DNA from 4 places in the Citrobacter sp. LST-B2 genome. Region 1 is predicted to be linked to each of the others. Evidence: predicted binding sites of a transcription regulator. Region 1 holds the regulator's gene; each other region holds the start of a gene.

The links. The regulator PurR, encoded in region 1, represses purine synthesis genes. The targets are predictions, from matches to a motif close to CANGCAAACGTTTGCNTG.
Region 2: a site for PurR is predicted at 2,004-2,021, ahead of gcvT (glycine cleavage system aminomethyltransferase GcvT). Genes of this name have one in related genera too.
Region 3: a site for PurR is predicted at 2,584-2,601, ahead of purH (bifunctional phosphoribosylaminoimidazolecarboxamide formyltransferase/IMP cyclohydrolase). Genes of this name have one in related genera too.
Region 4: a site for PurR is predicted at 2,555-2,572, ahead of purE (5-(carboxyamino)imidazole ribonucleotide mutase). Genes of this name have one in related genera too.

What each region holds. Positions count from the first base shown of each region.
Region 1 covers NZ_CP192598.1:2,315,351-2,319,910, reverse strand. The annotation lists gene sodB (superoxide dismutase [Fe]) at 1-172, shown strand, start outside; gene ACQ0PY_RS11130 (MFS transporter) at 219-1,385, opposite strand; gene cydH (cytochrome bd-I oxidase subunit CydH) at 1,553-1,642, opposite strand; gene purR (HTH-type transcriptional repressor PurR) at 1,936-2,961, shown strand; gene punR (DNA-binding transcriptional activator PunR) at 2,958-3,890, opposite strand; gene punC (purine nucleoside transporter PunC) at 4,002-4,560, shown strand, end outside.
Region 2 covers NZ_CP192598.1:4,062,510-4,067,069, reverse strand. The annotation lists gene ubiH (2-octaprenyl-6-methoxyphenyl hydroxylase) at 1-370, shown strand, start outside; gene ubiI (FAD-dependent 2-octaprenylphenol hydroxylase) at 459-1,661, shown strand; gene ACQ0PY_RS19500 (hypothetical protein) at 1,735-1,818, opposite strand; gene gcvT (glycine cleavage system aminomethyltransferase GcvT) at 2,112-3,206, shown strand; gene gcvH (glycine cleavage system protein GcvH) at 3,232-3,621, shown strand; gene gcvP (aminomethyl-transferring glycine dehydrogenase) at 3,753-4,560, shown strand, end outside.
Region 3 covers NZ_CP192598.1:4,732,587-4,737,146, forward strand. The annotation lists rRNA gene ACQ0PY_RS22795 (23S ribosomal RNA) at 1-182, opposite strand, end outside; tRNA gene ACQ0PY_RS22800 (tRNA-Glu) at 379-454, opposite strand; rRNA gene ACQ0PY_RS22805 (16S ribosomal RNA) at 541-2,082, opposite strand; gene purH (bifunctional phosphoribosylaminoimidazolecarboxamide formyltransferase/IMP cyclohydrolase) at 2,708-4,297, shown strand; gene purD (phosphoribosylamine--glycine ligase) at 4,309-4,560, shown strand, end outside.
Region 4 covers NZ_CP192598.1:1,380,441-1,385,000, forward strand. The annotation lists gene mnmH (tRNA 2-selenouridine(34) synthase MnmH) at 1-814, opposite strand, end outside; gene purK (5-(carboxyamino)imidazole ribonucleotide synthase) at 911-1,978, opposite strand; gene purE (5-(carboxyamino)imidazole ribonucleotide mutase) at 1,975-2,484, opposite strand; gene ACQ0PY_RS06525 (DUF1848 domain-containing protein) at 2,599-3,540, opposite strand; gene ACQ0PY_RS06530 (hypothetical protein) at 3,537-4,373, opposite strand; gene lpxH (UDP-2,3-diacylglucosamine diphosphatase) at 4,464-4,560, opposite strand, start outside.

The DNA of each region.
Region 1 (4,560 bases):
TTCCACCTCCAACGCTGGCACGCCGTTGACCACCGACGCCACGCCGTTGATGACCGTCGACGTATGGGAGCATGCATACTACATTGACTACCGCAATGCGCGTCCTGGCTACCTGGAACACTTCTGGGCGCTGGTAAACTGGGAGTTTGTAGCGAAGAACTTCGCCGCGTAAAAAAGATAACGCAGAAGGGAATCCCTTCTGCGTTTTTGTCCTGCCGTTAACTGGCGACGCACACCTGTTCAGGTTGTTTTCTCGCCGAGATAAACACCAGCAACAGCGCCATACCCGCCACAATCGCCCCCATCACAGGAACAAAACTGTAGCCTAATCCGCCTGAAATGACGGCCCCGCCAGCCGCAGCGCCCAGCGCATTTCCAAGGTTAAACGCGCCAATGTTCACGGAAGATGAGAGACCCGGCGCTTCATGAGCCACACGCATGACGCGCATTTGTAACGGAGGGACGACCGCAAAGGTTGCCGCCCCCCAGACCACCATGCTGACCGCCGCGCCCAGTTCATTCTGCGCCAGGAAAGGGATCGCCAGCATAATTACCATCAGCAGCAGCAAAAAGCCCTTCAGCGTGCCGTTAACCGAGCGATCGGCCAGTTTCCCTCCGAGGTAGTTGCCAATGGAGAAGCCCACACCGATCAGAACCAGCATCCCGGTCACAAAGGCCGGTGTCGCATGGGTGATGCTTTGCAGAACAGGCGAAATATAGGTATAGAGCGTGAACATGGCGCCCGCTCCCAGTACGGTAGTCAGTAGCGCGGAGAGCACCTGAGGACGCATCAGCACCGCCAGCTCTTTTTTCACTTCCGGGCGCGCCCCGGCACCGCCTTTTGGCAATGATAAGAAGAGACTCAACATCGAGATAACCCCCAGCCCCGCTGTCGCCATAAACGACATTCGCCAGCCGATGGTTTCACCCAGCCAGGTCGCCGCCGGCACACCGCCGATATTGGCGATGGTCAGCCCCATAAACATGGTCGCAACGGCGCTCGCCTGTTTGTGCTTCGGCACCACGCTTGCCGCCACCACCGAGCCCAGGCCGAAGAATGCGCCGTGGTTAAGGCTGGTTAAAATACGTGACAACATCAGCGTGGTGTAATCCGGTGAAATCGCCGAGAGCACGTTACCGAGCGTAAAGATAGCCATCAGAAAAATGAGCGCATTACGGCGTCCGCGATGTGACAGCAACAGCGTCATCAACGGCGCGCCGACCATCACGCCGACCGCATAGGCACTAATCAGCATACCTGCCGCGGGAATAGACACATCAACGCCACGCGCGATGACGGGCAGCAGACCCATTGGCGAGAATTCGGTGGTACCGATGCCAAACGCACCAATGGCCAGCGCCAGTAACGGATAATTGATTTTCATGCAGTGATGACTCCGGCTCTTCGCGACAGGGCGCGATGCTTAACAAAGAGTCAAAAGCATGACATCAATCACAAAAAAAGAGAAGTTAACAAAAATACAAAAGACTTTTGCAGATTCAATAACAATATGGCGGGAGGTTCGAGGGAGCAGGAACTCCCCCGAGGGGATCAGTGCAGTGCCGCCGTCAGGCCGCCCGCAACGATTAAAGCCAGGACAATAAACGTGGTCACTAATGAAAATTTCAGATCGGTGCTCATCAACTTTTCTCCTTTTTATACCCACACAAAAAGTGATATAGCGCATTTTTACACACTTGAGTGTAAAAATCTCCCACGATTTAGAGTGATATGTGCTTTTAATACTTCCCCTTTTCGTAAAGATCAGACAAAATTCGACGCTTACTTGATTAGCGTACCGGCCATTGACCCCTTCCTGACGTTCCGTGTCGTTTCCCGGCGTGCCGCAGCCCAGACGTTGGGCACAGGATGAGTAAAGGCAAACGTTTACTTGGCGTAATTTAATGTTCAGGTTGGGTCTGGAGTGAGATTTAATGGCAACAATTAAAGATGTAGCGAAGCGCGCAAACGTTTCCACTACAACCGTGTCACACGTAATTAACAAAACGCGTTTCGTCGCTGAAGAAACACGCAATGCAGTGTGGGCGGCAATCAAAGAATTGCACTATTCCCCCAGCGCGGTTGCCCGTAGCCTGAAAGTTAACCATACCAAATCTATCGGTTTGCTGGCGACGAGCAGCGAAGCCCCCTATTTTGCTGAAATTATTGAAGCGGTTGAGAAGAACTGCTTCCAGAAGGGCTATACCCTGATCCTCGGCAACGTCTGGAACAACCTGGAAAAGCAGCGTGCCTATCTGTCGATGATGGCGCAAAAACGCGTTGATGGCCTGTTGGTAATGTGTTCCGAATACCCCGATCCCCTGCTCTCGATGCTGGAAGAATATCGTCATATCCCAATGGTGGTGATGGACTGGGGCGAAGCCAAAGCCGACTTCACTGATACGGTGATTGATAACGCCTTCGAGGGCGGCTACATGGCAGGCCGTTACCTCGTCGAGCGTGGACATCGCGAAATTGGCGTGATCCCAGGACTGATGGAGCGTAACACCGGCGCAGGCCGTTTGGCCGGATTTATGAAAGCGATGGATGAAGCGCTGATTAAAGTGCCTGAAAACTGGATTGTTCAAGGCGACTTCGAGCCGGAATCCGGCTACCGCGCCATGCAGCAAATTCTGTCGCAGGCGCATCGCCCAACGGCGGTCTTCTGTGGCGGCGATGTCATGGCGATGGGCGCCCTTTGCGCCGCTGATGAGATGGGTCTGCGCGTCCCGCAGGACGTGTCGCTGATAGGCTACGACAACGTGCGCAACGCCCGCTTCTTTACACCAGCGTTGACCACCATCCACCAGCCGAAAGATTCACTGGGTGAGACGGCCTTTAATATGTTACTGGACCGTATCGTCAATAAACGCGAAGAGTCGCAGTCTATTGAAGTCCACCCGCGCCTGGTGGAGCGCCGCTCCGTGGCGGATGGCCCGTTCCGCGACTACCGTCGTTAAGCCTCTTCTGCGGGAGTCTCATCGGGCTCCCGCAGCCACTCTTTGTTCAGCGTTTCACTGTCTCCCAGATAATCCAGCAGCCAGATCAGCGCAGGTGACATATCATTCTGCTGCCAGGTCAGGCAACAGGCCGCATCCGGGAAAGGATTATCCAGATTTAACGCGACCCACTGCCCCTTGTTGAGATACGACTTGGCGAAATGTGTCGGGACCATGCCGACACAGAGTCCGGCGCTGATACAGGTCGCGGAAGAATCCCAGTCCGGCACCACCACCCGCTTCTGATTGTCCAGCAGCCAGGTCACGCGTTTCGGCAGCGTGCGGGAGGTATCTTCCAGCACCAGCGACGGCCAGTTGCGCAACGTGTCATCGCTTAACGGCCCGCTCATGGCGGCCAGCGGATGCGTACTGGCAACGACACAACACCAGCTCAGCTTACCCATATCGCGGAAAGTGTATCGTCCGCCAACCGGGATCGCCTGGGTTGCCCCGATGGCGAGTTCGACCCGACCATCTGACAGCGCGTCCCAGACGCCATTAAACACCTCCTGGAAGACCAGTAGTTCCACGTCATCAAAGTGGCGGTAGAAATCGACAATCAATTGCCGCGTGCGTTCCGGGCGCACGATATTGTCCACCGCAATGGGGAGTTGCCCACGCCAGCCGTTAGCGATCTGCTGACACTGTTGACGCGTGATCTGCATTTTTTTGATGACAGAGCGGCCTTCTTTCAAAAACCAGGCGCCCGCCGGGGTTAACACCACATCACGATGGCGACGTTCAAAAAGCGGGACGGCCAGCCACTCTTCCAGTTGGCGAACCGTATAGCTGACCGCTGAAGGCACCCGGTGCAACTCCTGGGCCGCGGAACTGAAGCTCCCGTTGCGTGCCACGGCATCGACCACTTCCAGCGCATATTCTGACCACATAATCTGCCTACAAAATTTTTGAATGCAATAAACAAATATTACCGTTTCACAAGCCCAAATTCACTCCCTACACTCTGCGCCAGTGTGATTAATCAAAATTAGAGAACAACTATGCAACCAGGAAAAGGGTTTTTAGTCTGGCTGGCAGGGCTCAGCGTGTTGGGTTTTCTGGCAACCGACATGTATTTGCCCGCTTTTGCCGCCATTCAATCTGACCTGCAAACACCGGCCTCTGCCGTAAGCGCCAGCCTGAGTCTGTTTTTAGCAGGCTTTGCCGTCGCCCAACTGCTGTGGGGACCCCTCTCTGACCGTTATGGCCGTAAACCGATCCTGTTGCTGGGTCTGTCTGTCTTCGCCCTCGGTAGCCTGGGTATGCTGTGGGTGGAGAGCGCAACGGGCCTGTTAGTACTGCGTTTTATTCAGGCCGTGGGAGTCTGCGCGGCGACCGTCATCTGGCAGGCGCTGGTTACCGATTACTATCCTTCGCATAAAATTAACCGCATTTTCGCGACCATCATGCCGCTGGTCGGGCTGTCTCCTGCACTGGCGCCGTTATTAGGCAGTTGGATTCTGACCCATCTTTCCTGGCAGGCGATCTTTGCCACGCTGTTTTTCATCACGCTGCTGCTGATGCTGCCCGCCCTGTTTTTAAAGCCCACCACCCGGGCTC
Region 2 (4,560 bases), 1.7 Mb from region 1:
CACCACGGCGGCGAAGGCATTCACGCACCGTACCGTGCTGGTGGGTAACGCCGCGCAGACGCTGCATCCGATTGCAGGGCAGGGGTTCAACCTCGGACTGCGCGATGTCATGAGCCTCGCCGAAACGCTGACTGAAGCGCAGGCAACGGGCAGGGACGTCGGTGATTACGCCGTGCTCTCGCACTATCAACAGCGTCGTCAGGGGGATCGCCAGGCTACGGTCGGCGTGACGGACAGTCTGGTCCATCTGTTTGCCAACCGCTGGGCGCCGCTGGTTGTTGGGCGCAACATGGGACTGATGACCATGGAATTATGCCCTCCCGCCCGCAATGCGTTTGCGCAGCGGACGTTAGGCTGGGTGGCGCGGTAAACATCTCCAGACCGGATAAGCGAAGCGCCATCCGGTATTTATACGAACATGACGCCCGATGGCGGTTTCCGATTTCCAGGAGTAAACAGTGCAAAGTGTTGATGTAGCAATCGTGGGTGGAGGCATGGTTGGCCTGGCTGTCGCGTGCGGGTTACAGGGCAGCGGTTTACGTGTCGCTGTGCTCGAACAGCGCGAACCGCAGCCGTTGGCGATGGATGCCGATCCTGCGCTTCGCGTGTCGGCGATCAATGCCGCCAGTGAAAAACTGCTTACCCGTCTGGGCGTCTGGTCAGACATTGTGGCTCGTCGCGCCAGTTGTTATCACGGGATGGAAGTGTGGGATAAGGACAGCTTTGGCCGCATTGAATTTGATGACCAAAGCATGGGCTACAGCCATCTGGGCCATATCGTAGAGAACGCGGTGATCCATTACGCGCTGTGGCAAAAAGCGCAGCAATCCTCCGATATCACGCTGATGGCGCCTGCCGAATTGCAGCAGGTGGCGTGGGGGGAAAACGAAGCCTTCCTGACGCTGAAAGATGGCGCAATGCTCACCGCGCGTCTGGTGATTGGTGCCGACGGGGCGAATTCGTGGCTACGCAATAAGGCAGACATTCCGCTGACCTTCTGGGATTACCGCCATCATGCGCTGGTCGCGTCTATTCGCACCGAAGAAGCGCACGGTGCTGTTGCCCGTCAGGCGTTTCACGGTGAAGGCATTCTGGCGTTTTTGCCGCTCAGCGATCCGCATTTGTGCTCCATCGTCTGGTCGCTTGTGCCGGAAGCGGCTGAACGGATGCAGCAGCTTAGCGATGAGCAATTTAATCAGGCGCTGAACATCGCCTTTGATAATCGTCTGGGGCTGTGTCAGGTGGAAAGCGACCGCCAGGTGTTTCCGCTGACAGGACGCTATGCGCGCCAGTTTGCCGCGCATCGTCTGGCGCTGGTGGGCGACGCTGCGCATACTATCCATCCGCTGGCCGGACAGGGCGTAAACCTCGGTTTTATGGATGCAGCAGAACTGGTGGATGAACTCAAACGTCTGCATCGTCAGGGTAAAGATATCGGTCAGTACCTTTATTTGCGTCGTTATGAGCGTAGCCGTAAGCACAGCGCCGCGATGATGCTCGCGGGCATGCAGGGATTCCGCGAGCTGTTTGCGGGGACGAATCCGGCGAAAAAACTGCTGCGTGATATAGGGCTGAAACTGGCTGATACGCTCCCTGGCGTTAAACCGCAACTTCTCCGTCAGGCAATGGGATTAAACGATCTGCCTGAGTGGCTTCGCTAAGCATTCCCTCTTTTTAAAGAATTTGAAACCCGTCACATTTCCTTCTCCCGGCGTCTTCGCCGGGAGGCTTCCCTCATTTGAAATAAACTAATTTCACTCTTCTTTTCGCATTATATTTTCTAATGTCATGATTTTCTCGCAACGCCAGTTTTGACATTTTTTTAGCGTTTAATATTGATATGTGCGGCTGTTATGGATGAGTGCTTATCATTTATCTGTATTAATGGCCTTTTCAATGGTTTTTTATGCTGATGGTGTTTTGGCGGTTTTTGGTCATAAGCTAATGTGATGGTTAATTTTGTTTTATGGTTTAGCGTGGATTTCGGTGGTAAGTTCAGGGGCAAAGAGAACGTTTGCGTCGGAGTCCAGGAGTGACGTCGATGCCGGGTTTCGTGGCGACAATTTTCGCTGCGAAAGGGTGGTCAGCCCCGCTTATTCAATGAGGACAAGATGGCTCAACAGACGCCTTTGTACGAACAACACACGCTATGCGGCGCGCGCATGGTCGATTTCCACGGCTGGATGATGCCGCTACATTATGGTTCTCAGCTCGATGAACACCATGCGGTTCGCACCGATGCCGGAATGTTTGATGTGTCGCACATGACCATCGTCGATCTACGCGGCAGTCGCACTCGGGAGTTCTTGCGTTATCTGCTGGCGAACGATGTGGCAAAGCTCACGAAAACCGGCAAGGCGCTTTATTCCGGTATGCTTAACGCCTCGGGCGGCGTGATAGATGACCTGATTGTCTATTACTTTACCGAAGACTTCTTCCGCCTCGTTGTTAACTCCGCCACTCGCGAAAAAGACCTCTCCTGGATTACCCAACACGCTGAACCTTATGCCATCGACATTACCGTGCGTGATGACCTGTCGCTGATCGCGGTGCAGGGGCCTAACGCGCAGGCGAAGGCGGCATCCCTGTTTACTGACGAGCAGCGCAAAGCCGTTGAAGGCATGAAACCGTTCTTCGGCGTGCAGGCCGGCGACCTGTTTATCGCCACGACCGGTTATACCGGTGAAGTGGGCTATGAGATTGCGATGCCGAATGAAAAGGCGGCGGATTTCTGGCGTGCGCTGGTGGAAGCGGGGGTGAAACCGTGTGGTCTGGGCGCGCGCGATACGCTGCGTCTGGAAGCGGGTATGAACCTGTATGGTCAGGAGATGGATGAGGGGATCACTCCACTGGCGGCCAACATGGGCTGGACTGTTGCCTGGGAACCCGCCGATCGCGACTTTATCGGTCGTGAAGCACTGGAAGCGCAGCGTGAAAAAGGCCACGAACAGTTGGTTGGCCTGGTCATGACCGAAAAAGGTGTGCTGCGTAACGAACTGCCGGTACGTTTCACCGATGCCCAGGGCAATCAGCAGGAAGGCGTTATCACGAGCGGAACCTTCTCACCGACGCTGGGCTACAGCATCGCACTGGCGCGCGTCCCTGAGGGAATTGGCGAAACGGCCATTGTGCAGATTCGCAACCGCGAAATGCCGGTAAAAGTCACTAAACCTGTTTTTGTGCGTAACGGCAAAGCCGTCGCGTGATTCATCCTTTTCTGGAGATTGATTGATGAGCAACGTACCAGCAGAACTGAAATACAGTAAAGAACACGAATGGCTGCGCAAAGAAGCTGACGGCTCTTACACCGTTGGCATTACCGAACACGCTCAGGAACTGTTGGGCGACATGGTTTTTGTTGACCTGCCGGAAGTCGGCACGACCGTGAGCGCGGGTGATGACTGCGCGGTTGCCGAATCGGTCAAAGCCGCTTCTGATATCTATGCGCCGATCGGCGGTGAGATCGTGGCCGTTAACGATGCCCTGAGCGACTCCCCGGAACTGGTGAACAGCGAGCCGTACGCCGATGGCTGGATTTTCAAAATCAAAGCCAGTGATGAGAGCGAACTGGACTCGCTGCTGGATGCCACTGCGTACGAAGCATTGTTAGAAGACGAGTAAATCTGCCTTTGCCGGATGGCGCTGCGCTTATCCGGCCTGGAAGGCATGCGTAGGCCCGGTAAGCGTTAGCGCAACCGGGCTCGCAGACAGAGACAATCACGATTCACTGCACGTTTCAGGAACCATCGCCCATGACACAGACGTTAAGCCAGCTTGAAAACAGCGGCGCTTTCATTGAACGCCACATCGGACCGGACGCCACGCAACAGCAAGAGATGCTGAATGCCGTTGGTGCCGGGTCGTTAAACGCGCTGATCGGCCAGATTGTGCCGAAAGACATTCAGCTCGCAACCCCGCCGCAGGTGGGCGAGGCGGCGACCGAATACGCCGCGCTGGCAGAATTAAAGGCCATCGCCGGGCGTAACAAGCGCTTCACGTCATACATCGGCATGGGTTATACCGCCGTGCAACTGCCACCGGTTATCCTGCGTAACATGCTGGAAAACCCGGGCTGGTACACCGCCTATACGCCTTATCAGCCGGAAGTGTCTCAGGGCCGCCTGGAAGCACTGCTGAACTTCCAACAGGTGACACTGGATCTGACCGGTCTGGACATGGCTTCCGCTTCGCTGCTCGATGAAGCCACTGCGGCTGCAGAAGCGATGGCAATGGCGAAGCGCGTCAGCAAACTGAAAAACGCGAACCGTTTCTTTGTTGCCGCAGATGTGCATCCACAAACGCTGGATGTTGTTCGTACGCGTGCGGAAACTTTTGGTTTTGACGTGATTGTGGATGATGCGGCGAAAGTACTGGATCACCAGGATGTGTTCGGCGTGCTGTTACAGCAGGTGGGTACCACCGGTGAAGTCCACGACTACAGCACGCTGATTAGCGAACTGAAATCACGCAAAGTGATCGTCAGCGTTGCTGCCGATTTTATGGCGCTGGTGCTGTTGACCGCGCCGGGCAAACAGGGCGCGGACATTGTTTTCGGCTCTG
Region 3 (4,560 bases), 2.4 Mb from region 1:
TTCGCCTCGTTAACCTATGGATTCAGTTAACGATAGTGCAACGAATTGCACTGGGTTTCCCCATTCGGACATCGCCGGCTATAACGGTTCATATCACCTTACCGACGCTTTTCGCAGATTAGCACGTCCTTCATCGCCTCTGACTGCCAGGGCATCCACCGTGTACGCTTAGTCGCTTAACCTCACAACCCGAAGATGTTTCTTTCGATTCATCATCGTGTTGCGAAAATTTGAGAGACTCGAACACACCATTAACAGTGTGTCGTTTCAATTTTCAGCTTGATCCAGATTTTTAAAGAGCAAATATCTCAAACATGACTCGCTGAGTCAGTTTTGAGATACAAAGGCCGGCGACTTTCACTCACACAAACCAGCAAGTGGCGTCCCCTAGGGGATTCGAACCCCTGTTACCGCCGTGAAAGGGCGGTGTCCTGGGCCTCTAGACGAAGGGGACACTGAAGTCTGCTTCGGCAAGACGCCTTGCTTTTTACTTTTCATCAGACAATCTGTGTGGGCACTACAAAGGCAGGTTCTTTAAGGTAAGGAGGTGATCCAACCGCAGGTTCCCCTACGGTTACCTTGTTACGACTTCACCCCAGTCATGAATCACAAAGTGGTAAGCGCCCTCCCGAAGGTTAAGCTACCTACTTCTTTTGCAACCCACTCCCATGGTGTGACGGGCGGTGTGTACAAGGCCCGGGAACGTATTCACCGTGGCATTCTGATCCACGATTACTAGCGATTCCGACTTCATGGAGTCGAGTTGCAGACTCCAATCCGGACTACGACATACTTTATGAGGTCCGCTTGCTCTCGCGAGGTCGCTTCTCTTTGTATATGCCATTGTAGCACGTGTGTAGCCCTGGTCGTAAGGGCCATGATGACTTGACGTCATCCCCACCTTCCTCCAGTTTATCACTGGCAGTCTCCTTTGAGTTCCCGGCCTAACCGCTGGCAACAAAGGATAAGGGTTGCGCTCGTTGCGGGACTTAACCCAACATTTCACAACACGAGCTGACGACAGCCATGCAGCACCTGTCTCACAGTTCCCGAAGGCACCAAGGCATCTCTGCCAAGTTCTGTGGATGTCAAGACCAGGTAAGGTTCTTCGCGTTGCATCGAATTAAACCACATGCTCCACCGCTTGTGCGGGCCCCCGTCAATTCATTTGAGTTTTAACCTTGCGGCCGTACTCCCCAGGCGGTCTATTTAACGCGTTAGCTCCGGAAGCCACGCCTCAAGGGCACAACCTCCAAATAGACATCGTTTACGGCGTGGACTACCAGGGTATCTAATCCTGTTTGCTCCCCACGCTTTCGCACCTGAGCGTCAGTCTTCGTCCAGGGGGCCGCCTTCGCCACCGGTATTCCTCCAGATCTCTACGCATTTCACCGCTACACCTGGAATTCTACCCCCCTCTACGAGACTCAAGCCTGCCAGTTTCGAATGCAGTTCCCAGGTTGAGCCCGGGGATTTCACATCCGACTTGACAGACCGCCTGCGTGCGCTTTACGCCCAGTAATTCCGATTAACGCTTGCACCCTCCGTATTACCGCGGCTGCTGGCACGGAGTTAGCCGGTGCTTCTTCTGCGGGTAACGTCAATGGCTAAGGTTATTAACCTTAACCCCTTCCTCCCCGCTGAAAGTACTTTACAACCCGAAGGCCTTCTTCATACACGCGGCATGGCTGCATCAGGCTTGCGCCCATTGTGCAATATTCCCCACTGCTGCCTCCCGTAGGAGTCTGGACCGTGTCTCAGTTCCAGTGTGGCTGGTCATCCTCTCAGACCAGCTAGGGATCGTCGCCTTGGTGAGCCGTTACCTCACCAACAAGCTAATCCCATCTGGGCACATCCGATGGCAAGAGGCCCGAAGGTCCCCCTCTTTGGTCTTGCGACATTATGCGGTATTAGCTACCGTTTCCAGTAGTTATCCCCCTCCATCGGGCAGTTTCCCAGACATTACTCACCCGTCCGCCACTCGTCAGCAAAGCAGCAAGCTGCTTCCTGTTACCGTTCGACTTGCATGTGTTAGGCCTGCCGCCAGCGTTCAATCTGAGCCATGATCAAACTCTTCAATTTAAGTTTGATGCTCCTAGAATTAAACGTCGTAATGAATTACGTGTTCACTCTTTGAGACTTGGTATTCATTTTTCGTCTTGCGACGTTAAGAATCCATGTCACTCTGAGTGCCCACACAGATTGTCTGATAAATTGTTAAAGAGCAGTTGCGACGCGCTTTAGCGCTCTGTCGCGAGGTGGCGTATATTACGCTTTCCTCTTTCAGAGTCAACCCTGATTTTCAGGATTTTTCTCTTCAACCGAACCGGCTGTTTGTGTGAAGTGATTCACATCCGCCGTGTCAATGGAGGCGCATTATAGGGAGTTCTCGAGCATCCGCAATAGAAAAGTTGCAGAAAAATGACTGACTGCTGCATTCCCCAGCAAAACCCCGCCTTATACCCTTTTACACACAGACTTATCCACAATCGTCGGGATCTTTGAGCGGATCTTCCCTGCCGTTAACGATCTATATAGAGAGAAAATCAGAACCAGAATCGAAAAAGAAAAATTCGCGAGCGTTGCGCAAACGTTTTCGTTACAATGCCCCCGCAAAACAAGGATGCCCCGTAAGGGGCGTTAGCTAAGTTTTTCACGAAAAATTCAGCTAACGCTCTCTGTTATCGTCAAATCCAGGGGATTTACCATGCAACAACGTCGTCCAGTCCGCCGCGCTCTGCTCAGTGTTTCTGACAAAGCCGGTATCGTCGAATTCGCCCAGGCACTTTCCGCACGTGGTGTGGATCTGCTGTCGACAGGGGGCACTGCCCGTCTGTTAGCAGAGAAAGGTCTGCCGGTGACCGAAGTTTCCGATTACACCGGTTTCCCGGAAATGATGGATGGACGCGTCAAAACCCTGCATCCTAAAGTACACGGCGGCATTCTCGGTCGTCGCGGTCAGGATGACGGGATTATGGAACAGCACGGCATCGCCCCCATCGACATGGTGGTTGTTAACCTTTATCCGTTCGCCCAGACCGTTGCCCGCGAAGGCTGCTCACTGGAAGATGCTGTAGAGAACATCGACATCGGCGGGCCGACAATGGTGCGCTCTGCTGCAAAAAACCATAAAGATGTCGCAATCGTTGTAAAGAGCAGCGACTACGACGCCATTATTAAAGAGATGGATGCCAACGACGGTTCTTTGACCCTCGATACCCGTTTCGACCTCGCGATTAAAGCCTTCGAACACACCGCCGCTTACGACAGTATGATTGCCAACTATTTTGGCAGCATGGTTCCGGCCTATCACGGTGAAAGCAAAGACGCCGCGGGTCGCTTCCCGCGGACGCTGAATCTGAACTTCATTAAGAAGCAGGATATGCGCTACGGTGAAAACAGCCACCAGCAGGCTGCATTCTATATAGAAGAGAACGTACAAGAAGCCTCCGTTGCAACCGCTCAGCAGGTTCAGGGCAAAGCACTCTCCTATAACAACATCGCCGATACCGACGCCGCGCTGGAATGTGTGAAAGAGTTCAACGAGCCAGCCTGCGTTATCGTCAAGCACGCGAACCCATGCGGCGTTGCCGTAAGCACCTCTATTCTGGATGCCTACGATCGCGCCTACAAAACCGACCCAACATCTGCCTTCGGCGGCATCATCGCCTTTAACCGCGAACTGGATGCTGAAACGGCGCAGGCCATCATCTCCCGTCAGTTTGTCGAAGTGATCATCGCTCCATCAGCGACCGATGAGGCGCTGAAAATCACCGCTGCCAAGCAAAACGTGCGCGTTCTGACCTGCGGTCAGTGGGCTGAGCGCGTGCCGGGCCTGGACTTCAAACGTGTTAACGGCGGTCTGCTGGTACAGGATCGCGATCTGGGTATGGTCACTGCTGGTGAGCTGCGCGTGGTGACGAAGCGCCAGCCGACCGAACAGGAACTGCGCGACGCGCTGTTCTGCTGGAAAGTCGCGAAGTTCGTTAAATCCAACGCCATTGTTTACGCCAAAGAGAACATGACTATCGGTATTGGCGCAGGCCAGATGAGCCGCGTCTACTCCGCTAAAATTGCCGGGATCAAAGCCGCGGATGAAGGTCTGGAAGTGAAAGGTTCCGCGATGGCGTCCGACGCCTTCTTCCCGTTCCGCGATGGTATTGATGCTGCTGCCGCTGTTGGCGTGAGCTGCGTGATCCAGCCAGGCGGTTCCATCCGTGATGATGAAGTCATTGCCGCTGCTGACGAACACGGCATTGCGATGATCTTCACCGACATGCGCCACTTCCGCCATTAATGGAGCGAGACATGAAAGTATTAGTTATCGGAAACGGCGGGCGCGAGCACGCTCTGGCGTGGAAAGCCGCTCAGTCACCAACAGTGGCAACCGTATTTGTTGCACCGGGTAATGCCGGCACTGCGCTGGAACCGACGCTGCAAAACGTCGCGATCGGCGCAACCGATATTCCGGCACTGCTGAACTTTGCCCAGAGTGAAAAGATCGACCTGACGATCGTCGGCCCGGAAGCGCCGCTGGTGAAAGGCGTGGTCGATACCTTC
Region 4 (4,560 bases), 930 kb from region 1:
TGTATTCCTGCCATCCCGGCTCTTCGCCATACGCATGGGTGAAATCATGATGCATCCGCACGAAATACTCTTCCCGCAGGCGCTCAAGACGGCGCCCGAACGGATCGTCAATCACGGCGATAGCGGCCTGCGTCATGCGTTCGCGCAGGCATTCCGGCAGATGGTTAGCGCCGATCATACGGCCTTCATCTTCCAGCACCCAGCGCGTGGCCTGCTTTTTGAGCAGCGTCACCGCCAGCAGATTTTCAAAACTGGCCTGACTGAGCTGGGGTTCCAGCGTGCGCCCAAAAGAGGAGCCGCGATGGTGGGCTAATCCCTCAAGATCTACCCCGTTTTCCTGCTTTTGCACCAGTTGCGTTTTGCCATTGCCGGTACAGCCGCCAATCAGCACGATCGGTTTTTGGACCTGTTCTTCCGTGGCGGCAATCGCGGCCTGGCGTAGCGCTTTGTAGCCACCGTTGATCAACGGGTAATCCACGCCGGATTCACGTAGCCACTGCTGGACAATGTGCGAACGCTGACCGCCCCGGGCGCAGCAGAGATAGCCCTGCGGGTGTTGCTGGCAGGCTTTGCGCCAGGCAGCCAGACGCTGCTGGCGAATCTCGCCGCAGACCAGTTGATGACCGAGCTCAAGTGCAGCTTCTGGCCCCTGGCGTTTATAGCAGGTACCCACGGCGGCACGCTCGTCATCATTCATTAAGGGTAAATTTATCGCGCCCGGTATGGCACCCTGCTGAAATTCAACCGGCGCGCGGACATCGATTAAGGGCGTATCGGCGATAAGGATCGCGCGATAGTCCGTTCCATCGTTCATGAGAAATCCTGAAGAAGACAAACAGCAATGGACGGGATTTTACGCGCGGAACGAGAGGGCGGGGAAGTATAAGTTAAACTTCCCCGCATTTTAGGCTTACTTGAGCTGAGTTTGCGCCCAGAGGATACCGCTGGCGTATTCCGGCGGCAGCAGCGGCGCGAGGGCTTCCAGCGTGGCGCTCAGGCGCGCGGTATCGCTGTCGGTCAGATTCAGATGACCCACTTTACGCCCCGGACGCACCTCTTTGTCGTACCAGTGCAGATGCACTAACGGCAGTTTCAGCCAGTCGTAGTTCAGATCGCTGCCAATCAGATTCACCATTACCGACGGACTGTCCACCACCGGTGACGGCAGCGGTAGGCCGGTAATCGCCCGCAGATGCAGCTCAAACTGGCTGATGCTGGCGCCGTTTTGCGTCCAGTGACCGCTGTTGTGCACGCGCGGGGCCAGTTCGTTGATCAGCAGACCTTCCGGCGTAACAAAGCACTCCATCGCCATCACGCCAACGTAACCCAGTTCCTGCATGATGGCCGAAAGCATGGCTTCGGCCTGCGCTTGTTGCTTCGCGTCGGCTCGAGGGAAGGCGACGCTGGTGCGCAGAATACCGTCCTGATGCAGGTTACGCGTCAGCGGGTAGAACACCGTGCTGCCGTCATGCGCGCGTGCGCCAACGAGCGACACTTCACCCGAGAAATTAATGCCTTGCTCAACGATGCATTCGCCGTAGTTGTCGTCAGGCAGTTGATCGGTTTCACTGGCGCGTAAACGCCACTGACCACGACCGTCATAACCACCGACACGACGTTTCACGATCGCCAGTTCGCCTAAACGGTGAAAGACAGCAGGCCATTCGCTTTTGTCGGTCAGCAACTGCCATGGCGCGGTCGCCAGGCCGAGCTTATCGAAAAGCTGTTTTTGCGTCAGGCGATCAGCAATAATTGGGAATACATCACGGTTAACGAAAGCCGGATGACGCGCCAGTTCACGTGTTAACGCGGTTTCCGGCCAGCGCTCGATTTCTGCGGTAATCACGCTTTGCTGAAAAGGCACGGCAGCCGGTTCCGCATCCAGCCCCACCGGCCAGACGGCGATACCCAGCGGTTCACCGGCCTGACGGAGCATCCGGCCTAACTGCCCGTTGCCCAGTACGCAAACCTGTTTCATGCCGCACCTCGCGGATCCGGATTCTCCAGCACCTCATCCGTTTGCGCCTTGCGCCAGTCGTTCAGGCGCTGATGCAATGCCTTATCATGCGTCGCCAGAATCTGCGCCGCCAGCAGCGCCGCGTTAGCCGCGCCCGCTTTACCAATTGCCAGTGTACCGACCGGAATACCGCGCGGCATCTGCACGATCGAGTACAGGCTATCGACGCCGCTCAGCGCCGCGCTTTGTACCGGAACGCCCAATACCGGCACCAGCGTTTTCGCCGCAATCATACCTGGAAGATGGGCAGCGCCACCTGCGCCAGCAATAATTACCTGATAGCCGCTCTCTTCGGCGCTTTCGGCAAAGCTAAACAGTTTATCGGGGGTGCGGTGGGCAGAAACCACTTCTACGTGATGTGGGACATCCAGGATTTCAAAGATTTCGGCGGCGAACTGCATGGTAGCCCAGTCGCTTTTGGACCCCATCACGATGGCGACACGCGCCGGATTATTGCGGGAAGACATGCGTCTGAAAACTCCTGTGGTGCGGGACACGCTGCTTTTGAGGCCACAGAGAATAGCACGATACAACGCCAAGGAAAACGGTTGCGTAGCTGGATTTTAAGGCTTCCTGCGATGTCAAAAGAGATTTCGCTGGAAACGTACCGGTTCTAACAGAAGCGGATCAACCCCCTCTGTGCCCCCTGACAAAAAGGGACTCTGTGGATCATGCTTTTTGAAATTGCTGTTGGCTTGATGTTGATTGTAAGTCGCGTAGCAATATTGACATCCATGCAGGCAGGTGTTGTAGGCACCGATGTCTATACTTTTGACACATCCACAGGCCTCACGTTGACCTGTATCTTTGCTGTTGGGTATTAATAAGCCAAACAAGTCATTAATAAGCGCCTCATCAATACACTTACCGTGTTGAATACCCTGCCCGGTAAGATTGACTTCTTCTGCACAGGAGTAAATATCCAGCCCATGTTGCCGGGCAATATCCGCCAATTTTTGCGACAGCGCTAAGCAGAGTGGCTGGTTCTGTGTGATATCGCTGTAAATGAGCGAATCAATCGCCTTCAGGTTTTTTTCTGTTTTTTGATAGAAATCAGCGAAGCTAATCACGACGCGCCGGGTATAGCCTTCTAATTCGGTGGCGATTTTACTGAACAGGCGAATATGTTCGTCAAACGGAAGGAGATTTGAAAACAAAATAGGGTCATAGCGCCAGATGACTTTTTCAGCGCCAACTTTTGCTGACAGTCGTTTGAATACGTCGAGTGCTTTATGCGGATTTAAGGTTTTAGACTCAATCAAGCGCGGGTACCCGGTGAGGGTAAACTGGAAATAAAAACGGTGACCGATGTCAGTGAGCTCATCGATATAGGGAAGCAGTTTCGTCGGGTTGCGTGTCCAGAATACGATCGCATCAACATCTTCAGGCCGCAATGACACCCGAGAGATCTGGTGATAGTTAAAGGGATTGCGGGTCAGCAAAAAACCCTCGCGAATGCGGTTCATTAACCACTCGCTGTAGAAAGCGGGTATATCGGTGCGACGGCTGGCACTAATGATCATCGCGAGTATTCCAGTATTTGGTAGTCAAGATATCTGTTAGTTAATATAGGGTTATCAGTTATTTTACACTTACAGCTATCGTCTTTTTCAAGGCACAGCATCAGGCATTCCTGTGGATATTCAAAATGAATGTCTAGCGCTTTCAGGCCCTGGCCTGCGTTCCCCATATATTGAGTAACATTATGCTTGTCAATTGTTGAAAAACCATTATTTATTAATGCCTCATGAATAATTTTGAAAATACCTACATGTGTACTTGACTGCTCAAAAGAAGTATTTATATAAGAGTTGAGAAAGTAGAGTTTGTTTTTCTTGGTTTTTACAATATCATGGGCAAGTTGTTGAATATCTGATGACTGTTCAATGTCTTTAAGTGATTTGGGAAAAATAAATACATCAAATTTGCCCAGAGTCTTCGAGCTGATTTGGTTAACAGCACGTGATGTCAGATATAAGTTGTCTTTTCCTTGTGGAAGCAGTTGTCTTGTTTTCCAGTGACATACATCGTAACCATAATAGTTAAAGTTGATGCCCGTAAGATTATGAAGGAGGGCAAAGTAATCGGGGTATAAACCACACCCCATAGAGGCAATGTTTATGTCGGTTACGTTATTGTTATTTAGCCTTTTTAGAAGCAAATTGGCTAAAATACAATATTCAAAATAGTAGGCGGGAAGGTATTTTAACGCATATATTTTTTGGTAGACTTCGTCATCATAGTTATCATTCAAAGGTAAAAATTCGGAATGGTCACATAAAAAACCATTCCTCATTAAGCTCCGATGAAAACTAAGCACAGTTGTACGAATAAAATCTTGATCGATATTCATCATTGCCCTTACTTTTTAAATTTGTTTTAGCATAACCAACCAAACTTAGAGAGTAATGATCTGAATCATGATTTTATAATGAGAATGTTTTTCTCAAAACGGGAAAGCGATCAGTTCCACATCGTCCGGCGTGACTTTAACCATCGATCCTTCCGTATGCCAGGCACCTAACACGACGCGAAAGGCGGGT